Regions from separate parts of the Rudaeicoccus suwonensis genome, predicted to be linked through region 1. Evidence: riboswitches for the same ligand, from Rfam matches in the RefSeq annotation. Region 1 holds a riboswitch; the other holds the start of a gene.
What was found. A riboswitch is a leader RNA that binds a small molecule or an ion and turns the genes downstream of it on or off. The one in region 1 is predicted to bind cyclic di-AMP.
Positions count from the first base shown of each region.

Region 2: linked by a shared signal. The riboswitch ahead of BKA23_RS18075 (transglycosylase family protein) and the one ahead of BKA23_RS10800 (LysM peptidoglycan-binding domain-containing protein) in region 1 are both predicted to bind cyclic di-AMP.

Region 1 is NZ_VIVQ01000001.1:2,372,362-2,377,910, reverse strand. Features, by position in the region: gene dapA (4-hydroxy-tetrahydrodipicolinate synthase) at 115-999, shown strand; gene BKA23_RS10805 (ribonuclease J) at 1,007-2,689, shown strand; gene BKA23_RS10800 (LysM peptidoglycan-binding domain-containing protein) at 2,894-3,556, opposite strand; cyclic di-AMP (ydaO/yuaA leader) riboswitch at 3,561-3,722, opposite strand; gene BKA23_RS10795 (aminotransferase class V-fold PLP-dependent enzyme) at 3,996-5,525, opposite strand.
Region 2 is NZ_VIVQ01000001.1:430,016-435,564, forward strand. Features, by position in the region: gene BKA23_RS02080 (threonine/serine exporter family protein) at 215-1,705, shown strand; cyclic di-AMP (ydaO/yuaA leader) riboswitch at 3,184-3,323, shown strand; gene BKA23_RS18075 (transglycosylase family protein) at 3,332-4,102, shown strand; tRNA gene BKA23_RS02090 (tRNA-Thr) at 4,336-4,411, shown strand; gene BKA23_RS18080 (hypothetical protein) at 4,478-4,603, shown strand; gene BKA23_RS02095 (S9 family peptidase) at 4,673-5,549, shown strand, end outside.

The DNA.
Region 1 (5,549 bases):
CGAAGCTGTAACGCGGTGGCCACATCCCACGATGTACCTGCTGATCGCGTCGCCACCCGGACCCCCGAGCGGGTGGCGACGCGATTTTCATTGCCCGGCAGATAGCCTTCCCTCATGACCTCGACGCCTTTCGGCCGGATGATCACCGCGATGGTGACGCCCATGCACAGCGATGGTTCGATCGACTTCGACAGCCTGCAGCGCCTCGCGAGCCACCTGGCCGACAACGGCCACGACGGTCTGGTCGTCAACGGAACCACCGGCGAGTCGGCCACCACCACCGACCAGGAGAACATCGACACCGTCCGCGCGGTCGTCGAGGCCGTCGGTGACCGGGTGCGCGTCACTGCCGGAGTGGGCACCAATGACACCGCGCACTCCGTTGCGGCCGCCCAGGCCCTCGCCTCCGTCGGCGCGCACGCGGTCCTGATCGTCACGCCGTACTACAACAAGCCCACCCAGGACGGCGTCATCGCGCACTTCCGGGCTGTTGCACAGTCGACGGGTCTGCCCGCGATGGCCTACGACATACCGGGCCGCACCGGCACCGCCCTGGCGAGCGACACGATCCGGCGACTCGCCGAGATCGACGAGGTCGTCGCGGTCAAGGACGCCAAGGGCGACCTGTTCGCGGCGAGCGAACTGATGGCGCAGACCGGTCTGTTGTGGTTCTCCGGAGACGACCCGCTCAACCTCGCCTGGCTTGCACAGGGCGCATCCGGCCTCGTCAGCGTCGTCGGGCACGTCGCCGGACGGCAGTATGCCGAGCTGATCGCGGCCGTCGATCGTGGCGACCTGCAGCGCGCCCGCGAGATCCACACCGGGCTGATCCCGCTGGTCGATGCGCTGATGAACACCAGCCAGGGAGCGATCATGGCAAAGGCCGCGCTGCTCGAACTCGGCGTCATCGAGTCCGACTTCGTGCGGCTGCCGCTGCTGCCCGCCACCGACGAACACCGCGCGAAATTGCGCGCCGCGCTAGAGACCATCAAGTCATAGGAGAACTGTGAGTCATCCCCACCCCGAGCTCGGTCCGCCCCCACCCCTGCCGGAAGGCGGCGTCCGCGTCGTGCCGCTCGGTGGTCTGGGCGAGGTCGGTCGCAACATGACCGTGCTGGAGTACGCCGGGAAGCTGCTGATCGTCGACTGCGGCGTGCTCTTCCCCGAGGATCACCCAGGGGTCGACCTGATCCTGCCGGATTTCGAGTACATCCAGGATCGTCTCGACGACATCCAGGCCATCGTGCTCACACACGGCCACGAGGATCACATCGGCGCCGTGCCCTATCTGTTGCGGCTCAAGCCGGACATCCCGCTCATCGGATCCACCCTGACGCTGGCCCTGATCGAGGCCAAGCTCAAGGAGCACCGCATCACGCCATACACGCTGGGGGTCAAGGAGGGTCAGCGTGAGCAGGTCGGCGACTTCGACTGCGAGTTCGTCGCGGTCAACCACTCGATCCCCGACGCGCTCGCGGTCTGTGTGCGCACCCCCGGCGGCACCTTGCTGATCACCGGTGACTTCAAGATGGACCAGTTGCCGTTGGACGGCCGGATCACCGACCTGCGGTCCTTCGCGCGGATCGGCGAGGAAGGCGTCGACCTGTTCCTCACCGACTCCACCAACGCAGAGGTGCCCGGATTCACCACCCCGGAACGCGACATCACGCCGGCCATCGAGCGGGTCTTCCAGCAGGCGCAGCGCCGGATCATCGTGGCCTGTTTCTCCTCCCACGTGCACCGCGTGCAACAGGTGATGGATGCGGCATACAAACACCACCGCAAGGTCGCGCTGGTCGGCCGGTCGATGGTGCGCAACATGACGATCGCCCGCGACCTGGGTTATCTCGCCGTGCCGGACGGCGTGCTCGTCGACGTCAAGAAGCTGGACGACCTGGCCGACGACAAGATCGTGCTCGTCTGCACCGGTTCGCAGGGCGAGCCGATGGCGGCACTGTCACGTATGGCGAATCGCGATCACCGCATCGACGTCGGTGACGGCGACACGATCCTGATGGCGTCCTCACTGATTCCGGGCAACGAGAACGCCGTCTACCGCGTGATCAACGGGCTGATGCGCCTCGGCGCCAAGGTCGTGCACAAGGGCAACGCGCTGGTGCACGTCTCCGGCCATGCCAGCGCGGGGGAGTTGCTCTACTGCTACAACATCGTCCGTCCCAAGAACGTCATGCCGATCCACGGTGAATGGCGGCATCTCGTCGCCAATGCCGACCTCGCGGTGCAGACGGGGGTGGCGCGTGAGCGCGTCGTGCTCGCCGAGGACGGCGTCGTGGTCGACCTGGTCGACGGCAAGGCGTCGATCGCCGGTGCCGTGCCGTGTGGGTACGTGTATGTCGACGGCTCTCTCGTCGGGACGACCGACGAGACGATGCTCAAGGACCGCCGCATCCTGCGCGACGAAGGCTTCGTGACGATCATCGTCGTGCGTGACGCAGCAACCGGAAAGCTCGCCGCGGGTCCGGAGATCCAAACCCGCGGATTCGCCGAGGACGAGGCCGTTTTCGACGCGGTGCGCCCCAAGCTGGAAGCCGCCCTCGACGAAGCGCGCGAGAAGGGCATCACCGACAGCTACCAGTTGCAGCAGGTGATCCGGCGCGCTGTCGGTGGATTCGTCGGCGGCAAGTTGCGCCGTCGCCCGATGATCATCCCGATCGTCATCGACGCGTGATCCGGCTGCACGCCTCGAACTGAGCCGAGCACGTATGACGAAGGCCGTCCTTCCCGTGCGGGGAAGGACGGCCTTCTGTCGTTCACGGCCGGTCGTTCAGAGCCTGTCGTTCACGGCGGTTCGTTCAGAGCCTGTCGTTTACGTTTTGTCGTGACCGGACGCGATCAGGTCATTCGTGACCGGACGCGATCAGGTCGGACGCGATCAGGCAGGCAGCTGCAGGTGCTGGCCCACGAAGATCAGGTTCGGGTTGTTGACCGTGCCCTTGTTGGCTGCGAACAATGCCTGCCATCCGCCCGACACGTGATAAGTCTGTGCCAGCCCGCTGAGGGTGTCGCCGGCCTTGACGGTGAGCGTCTTGCCGGACAGCTCGACCTTGGTGGTCGCGCGTGCGCTGGACTCGCTCTTGCGCACCGTCGTGGACTTCTTCGGTGCCGAGTAGGTCTGCTGCTTCGGCGTCGCGGTGCCGGCCGGCGGTGTGTAGCCCGAACCCGAGCCGTTGCTGCGGGTCAGACCGGCGCGAACCGAGCAGACCGGCCAGGCGCCGGGGCCCTGGGAGGCCAAAACACGCTCGGCGATCGCGATCTGCTGCGACGGGGTGGCCAGGTTGGCGTTGGAGGCGTAGGCGCCGCCGCCGAAGCCGATCCAGGTCGAGTGCGTGAACTGCAGGCCACCGTAGAAGCCGTTGCCGGTGTTGATGGACCAGTTGCCACCGCTCTCGCACTGCGCGACCGCATTCCAGACACTGCCGGACGCGGCGTGGGCGTCGCCCGCGGTCGCCAGGCCGGTCGCTCCGACGACTGCTGCGCCGGCAACCCCGATGCCGATGATGCGGGTCTTGGTGGACGTGTTGGTGCTGAGGTTCATTGGTTCCTCTCCTGACGTGCGCATACGGGGTTAGCTGTCGGGTCGGGCTGTCAGGTGCCCGGCAGGTGTGTGGCCTGCTCTCACCCCAAGGCCGAATTCACGGCCGAATTGGGTTCCCCATCCTCGTCGTGCCTCCGGGACCATCCCGGATCTGCGGTGGCTGCTCGACGAGGCTGTGCGCAGCGAGCCACTTGGCATGGCGAGGTCGCATGGATGCGATACCCGCCAGTGGTCGTTTCGTCAAGGGCGACGAAAGGATGACCACCGAGAATCGAAGGTACGTGGTTATCGGCCGGATGCCAAGTTCAACCGTGACCTTTCCGTGATCTTTGCGGCAGCTGTCGATGAAATCCCAGTCAGCGCCGTATGCCGGTGAATGTTGTTGCGTACGTGACCTGTTGGGGCTTACGAGGTCAGTGGTGAAGGCGAGGTTCCGCTGTCACCAGGGGCGGGGTTCGCTCAGGTCGCGGGGGTCGGCCGGTGCGGTCCAGCCGGCGTCGGTGTGGACATAGGACAGCTCGGGGCCTTGCGTCACCAGCCGACGCACCCCCTCGATCAGTCGCGTCACGTGCTCGGCTGTCGTTGCCAGGCCGATGCTCGCGCGCACCGCCGACTGGCCCTGACCGATGATCGCGTCACACAGCAGGTGTGCGCAGAAGCGGCCGTCGCGCACCGCAATGGCGTACTCGTCGGCCAGAACCTGCGAGACCAGCCCGGGCTCGATGCCGTCGATGGTGAAGGTCACGACCCCCACGCCGGGCCGGTCGGGGCCGAGTGCGTGCACGAGGGTGACGCCGTCGATGTTTGCAAGGCCCTCGCGCAGGGTCTGCTGCAGTGAGCGCTCGTGTTCCTGCACGATCTCGCGGCGTGCGCTCAATGCCGCGCAGGCGGCGGCGATCGCGATCGCGCCCACTGCGTTCGGAGTGCCGCCTTCGTGGCGGGCGGGCCCGGTGTGCCAGTGATTGTGCCGGGCGGTCACTGCGGCCGTGGCGCCACCCGCCGGCAGGTATGGCGTGGCCGCGTCGAGCCAGTCGCGTTGTCCGGCGAGCACGCCTGCGCCATACGGTGCGTAGAGCTTGTGGCCGGAGAACGCGACCCAGTCGACGCCGAGGTCGGTCAGGTCGATGGGCCGGTGCGGTGCCAGCTGTGCGGCATCGAGCACTGTGCGAGCGCCGAATTCCTTTGCCACTGCGACGAGTTCGGCGATAGGCCAGATCTCACCCGTGACATTGCACGCTCCGGTGATGGCGACCAGCACGTGGCGCCCATCGGTGGCGGCTAGGGCGGAGCGCAGCAACTCGACGGCGTCGGCCGCGCTCGACGGCACCGGCAGGCGGGTGGTCTGGTGGGCCACCCAGGGCAACAACGCCGCGTGGTGTGCGGACTCCCAGGCGATGACCTGCGTGCGACGCGGCAGACAGTGCGACAACAGCCGCAGCGCATCGGTCGTGTTACGGGTGAAGATGACCTCGTCGCCCTCGCGCGCTCCGACGAATCGGGCGACCTCCTCGCGAGCCTGCTCGAACCAGCCGGTCGTGACGCGGCTGGCGTATCCGGCGCCGCGGTGCACCGAGCCGTAGCGGCGCTGCACCTGCTCGACGGCCTGGGCGACGGATTCGAGGGCAGGGGTGGTCGCGGCATGGTCGAAGTTGGCGTAGTCGGTGACCGTGCGGTGCACGGTGGGGACGCCGAGTTCGTGGGAGACGGTGCGCGGCAGCGCCGACGACGACAGCTTGCCCGAGACGCGTCCGGTCGACGGGATCGGCGACGGGATCGGCGACGAGGAATGCCCGCTCGTGGTAGATGTCTGCGCCGGTGCGGAAGGCGCCGTGCCCGAGGGCGCGATGGTGAGCCGCCGCGGCTGAGCGGGGGTGCGCGACTGGACGGTGTCGGTGGCGTCGGTGGTGTCGCTGGTGCCGGTGGTGTCGATGTCGGCGACGTTCGTGCGGAGAGACTGGGCGATGCTCATGGCGTGCTCCTTGCCGGTCGAGGG
Region 2 (5,549 bases), 1.9 Mb from region 1:
GGGGCCGCGAAGGTCGCGCGGCGCGGGCGAGGCGCTGACCGAACCGGAACAACTGTTCACTCAGCGTGCGGCCTCTCGGCACACAGCGTCGCGTGGGGCGCGGCGTCTCGGCATACAGCGTCGCGTGAGGCGCGGCGTCTCGGCATACAGAACGGTTGGTCTGCGCTCAGGTCGGCCACACGGCACACCGAGGTGTGGGTTTTACGCTTGGTTCATGGCGCAGCATGGTGAGTACACCGACCCCGGTGGCATCCCGCTGCCCGGCCGATTGCGATTCCTGCAAGGGGAGCCGGTCACCGAACCGCTGCCGATCGCTGAGTCGCTGCGTAACACCCCGTATCGCGATCCGCGGGCGATGGCCGCACCCGAGCAGGATGCCGCCACTCGCAAGGCCCTCGAACTTGCCGTCCGCGTCGGCGAACTCATGCTGCGCTGCGGTGCCGGCACCCGCGACGTCGAATCGGCAGTCGTCGCCGTCGCCGCAGCGGCCGGTCTGCGGCGGCTCGAGGTCGACATCACCAACCAGTCGCTGCTCGTGCAAGCACCCGCACCCTCGGGCACCCCGGTCACGATGCTGCGGGTCGTGCGATCCAACACGCGTGACTTCGCGCGCCTGACCTCCGTGCACGGGCTCGTCGAAGAGCTCGTCAGAGGTGGCATCGACGACGTCGACGCCGCGATGAGACGGTTGCGCCGGATCCAGCGCACCTCCCGGCTCTACCCGCGGTGGCTGATCAGTCTTGGCTACGCCGGTCTTGCCGGCTCGGTGTGTGCGCTGCTGGGCGGACACACCATGGCGATCGTCGTGGCGGTGGTGTCGGCACTGCTGGTGGACCGGATCGGCAGAGAGCTGAGCAAGCGCGCGATTCCCTCGTTCTATGCGGCTGCTGCTGGGGGAGCCATCTCGGTGGTTCTTGCGTGGGCGGGATATCTCGTTGCCGCGCACGGGTGGCTGGGGTTGCACATGACGGCGGCCGACTTCGCATATGCAGTCTCCTCAGGCATCGTCGTGCTGCTGCCCGGCCGGGCGATGGCCTCCGCCGTGGAGGATGCGATCACCGGATATCCGGTCACTGGCGCGGGTCGTCTGCTGACGGTCTTTCTGTCGACCAGCGGGATCATCGTCGGCGTCGCCGCTGGACTGTCGATCACCCTGCGGCTTGATGGTGCCCTCGACTTGCACCTCACCGCGCCCAAGGCATTGCAGTTCGGCTCGGCGGCCGCAAGCGTCTGGTTGCAGACGGTGTGCGGTGTCATCGGTGGTGTCAGCAGCGCGGTCACCTTGCGGGTCATGCCAAAGCACCTGCTGCTCGCCGGTGTGCTCGGTGGGCTCGGGCTTTTCCTGGCGGCCGCGCTGCCGCAGTACCTCGGCACCGGCGCGACGACGGCCGTCGCAGTGGCGGCGATCTGTGCCGGAGTGCTCGGACGGATCCTCGGGCTGCGGCTGGGTGCACCCGCGCTCGTGGTGGTCGTGCCGGCGGTGTCGCCCTTGCTGCCGGGTCTGAGCATCTTCCGTGGCATGTACGAAGCCGTGGCCGGCAGCATCGTCAGCACCTCGGTCACGACGCAAGGGCAGGCGATCGCAACCATGATGGGTGCGGCCGCGACGGCGCTGGCGATCAGCACCGGAGTGGTGCTGGGGGATGTCGTGTCGGCGCCCTTCGACCAGCGTGTGCTGCGCCGAGGTCGCACCCGCCGACGCTGACACGCGATTGCCGCCGGGGCTGGCCGCTCGGGTCCCTTGGTCGGGTCGCTCGCTACGCCGCTTACCCTGTTCGCCGCTCGCCGCTCGGCGCTTGCACACGTCGCCGAATCGGCGACTTTCGTCCGCCGCGTCTGGCGTCACGTGCACACGTCGCCGAATCGGCGACTTGTGTGTGACTGGTGGTGCTGGTGGGTGTGTGGTGTCTGGTGGGGCGTTGAGATCGACCGGATCGGCGACTTTCGTGCCGCATCTGGTGTCGACGGGCGAAAGCTCGAGATTTGCCGGATCCTGCACGCAGCCGATCCCGGCGAGATGTCAGCATTTGTCGCGTTCTGTGTGCCGCCGACCTCGAGATGTCAGTTTTGCCGGTCCCAGGACATCGTGTCCCCACGAGATATCAGCATGTGCCGGTTTACCCGATCGGGTACCGGCCAAGATCGACATCTCGCAGTTTGTGGCGGGCGCTCCCAACGCCACCTGCGCGATACGCCACCGAATCGGCGTTTCGTGTGTGACAGATGGTGCTGATGGCTGGGGTGGGTCGTGTGGAGTGCCATGTTCGACCGCATCGGCGAGTCATGTGTGGGCGTCGACCGCGAGATGTCAGCATGTGCCGGTTCACCCGATCTGGTACCGGCCAAGATCGACATCTCGCAGTTCGTGGCGGGCGCTCCCAACGCCACCTGCGCGATACGTCACCGAATCGGCGTTTCGTGTGTGACAGATGATGCTGATGGCTGGGGTGGGTCGTGTGGAGTGCCATGTTCGACCGCATCGGCGAGTTGAGTCTGGCGCCCGTCGGCCAGCGGCGGGACAGCGTTTGAACCGGTGCCGCACGCGCGCAGGCCGACGGTTCGTAGGCAGCACGGGCGGGCCGATGGTTTGTGTGCCACGCGCGGGCTGAGGTTTGTGTGCCGCACGCTCGACACGTATGACGACACAGCACTCCACCGCCCACCTGCCGACGTTGACGACGAGCGACTCCACCGCCCACCTGCTCGACGTTGACGACGAGCGGCTCCACCGCCCACCTGCTCGGCCTTCCGCGGGCGCGGCGGTGTGTCTCTCGTATCGGCCCCTTGTGGGTGGCCACACGTCTCGGATCGGCGGTTCGGAGCATCTGCTGCGGCATACGTGCGACATGTCTGCGACTTTTTCTGGGAGCTTCCGGGCGCGTTGTCCACGCTGGCTCGCACGGACGCATGCCTGGCTTCTCACCCGGAATGGCGGGGGTTTCGGCGGGTAAGAGGTGAATTACATGAGTGTGATTTAACTGCGAAATGCAAGCCGACACGCCGACGATGAACCGATTTAGTCGAGTTTCACCTTGTGTCACACCAGTCCATCCCGTAACGTGATTTTGCCTTCGAGCGTCGTTGACTCCGGAATCGGGAAGCCGCGGCGGTTCGGCATACAACTGCATATCGCTTCCCAAATTCACGCGCCCGAACGTCGAACCTCGAGGGCGCACAGCGCGCCACCACAGGGCGTTGAGGAGGGCGGGGGAACCACTTTCGGCGCCGCATTCGGCGCCTTGGGGTCAAGCCGGCATCCACCGGCCGAGCACCTGACAGCTCGAACCCGACAGCTCACCCCGCAGACGTTCGTCAGGAAAGGACACATCTCTTGCGTTACGCACCAAGGCACAAGGTCGATCGCCCGTCCGCCATAGGTCGTCGCACCGTCGGTGTGATGATGGCATCCGCGGCAACTGTCGGTGCCGGCCTGTCGACCGCCTCCCACGCCAAGGCGGACACGCCGTGGAACGTCTGGGATCGCGTCGCCACCTGTGAATCGGGCAACAACTGGTCGATCAACACCGGCAACGGCTTCTACGGTGGTCTGCAGTTCACGCAGCAGACTTGGCTCGCCTTCGGCGGTGGCCAGTACGCCTCCAGCGCGCAGTACGCCACGCGGGACCAGCAGATCCTCGTCGCGCAGGCGACGTTGCGGGCGCAGGGTCCCGGTGCCTGGCCAGTGTGCTCGGTGCGCGCCGGCCTCACCCGCGCCAACGGTCTGGCCGTCGTCGTCGGTGGTGGTACCTCCACACCCACTCCGACCCCGACACCGGCGCCCACGCCGAAGCCGACTCCCACCCCGACCAAGCCGGTCACGAGCAGCGGTGCGCTCGTCATCGACGGCATCCCCGGTCCGCTCACCACGCGTGCGGCACAGCAGTGGCTCGGTGTTCGTCAGGACGGCGCAAGTTGGCTGCCGGCCGACTACAACACGGTCGTCGCCCTGCAGGCAAAGGTCGGTGTCACCCGCGACGGCATCATCGGACCGGTAACCACGGCGGCGTTGCAGCGCTACCTCGGTATGCCGCGCAACGGTGCGTCCTCGATTCAGGGCACCACGGCGATGGCGCTGCAGCGTTTCCTGAACAGCCGCATGTGATCGACGGCTTCTTGCACGACTACCCGCCTCGGCGCCGACTCGGCCCTGGGCGGGTTCGTCGTTCGTCTGCGCCGGTATGACGCGGACAGGCCCGCGCGCGTATGTCGGTAGCTGGTCGCCCTGTGCCGGGATCATCCGCTGTGGCCGCTCGCTCACCCGCGAATTCGCGACGACGTCCATCGCCGGTAACATCTGCAGGCGGCACGCACGTGGACTTGATCCGAGGCGGCCACGCCGGTGTAGCTCAGTTGGTAGAGCGCTTCACTTGTAATGAAGATGTCGCGGGTTCGACTCCTGTCACCGGCTCCACGGCGCTAACAGCGCCAGCACTGCGATCTACGGCAAAATCCCTGCGATTCCGCCACTGTAGGCCCCATGAGCGTCACGGCACTCTTCGTGTCGGTCGGGTTCGGGGCGGTCGCGCCACCAGGAGCGGTGCAGGTGGAAACGGCGCCCGTTGGTCGTCTCGCTGATCTCCGCACGATCTACTACGTGTCGTAGTAATTCTACTACGGGTGCGTGCCCGGTGATGGGCGTTCGCCGATTGTCGATGGCTGCTAGAAATGGCGGATGACGACTGCGGCATACGGCTCATGGACCTCCCCGCTGACGACGGCGGAACTGACATCTTCCGGCGTCGGCCTGAGTGAGGTGCAGGTCGACGGTCATGATGCCTACTGGCTCGAATCCCGCCCGAGCGAGGGTGGCCGGACGACGCTGATGCGGTTGCGGGGCGGCGAGGCCGTCGAGATGACCCCGGCGCCGGCGCATGTGCGTTCGATGGTGCACGAGTACGGCGGTCGGCCGTATGCCGTCGGTGGTGGTGTCGTGGTCTTCTCCGACGTGCGCGACGGCCGGCTGTGGCTCATTGAGGAAGACGCCGCACCTCGCGCGATCACCGTCGATCTGGGAGGTCCGGTGTTGCGCTACGCAGACCTTGAGGTCGACGCTGCGCGCCGCCGGGTGCTGGCGGTGCGCGAAGACCACCGCGGTGATGGCGAGGCCGTCAACACGATCGTGTCCGTCGATCTGGACGGAGCCCCGGGTGAGGGATCTGTGCTGGTCGACGGCTCGGATTTCGTTGCAGCGCCGCGTCTTTCACCCGACGGCGCACGTATGGCGTGGCTGACCTGGCAGCACCCGTCGATGCCATGGGACGCGACCGTGCTGTGGGTAGGGGATCACGACGCCGGTGGCGCCTCCGCGCTGGTGGGTCAGGATGCACCGCAGTCGGTCGCTGAGATCGGCTGGCTGGCTGATGGCTCCCTGGCGTATTCCACTGATATCAGCGGCTATTGGAACCTGCACGTCGACGGCCAGTCGATCCATCCGGTCGACAACGACTGCGCGGATCCGGCGTGGGTGTTTGGAATCCGCGGCTGGTGCGAACTGCCCGACGGGCGCATCGCTCTGCGTGTGTGGCGCGATGGACGAGCGCACGTGGCCC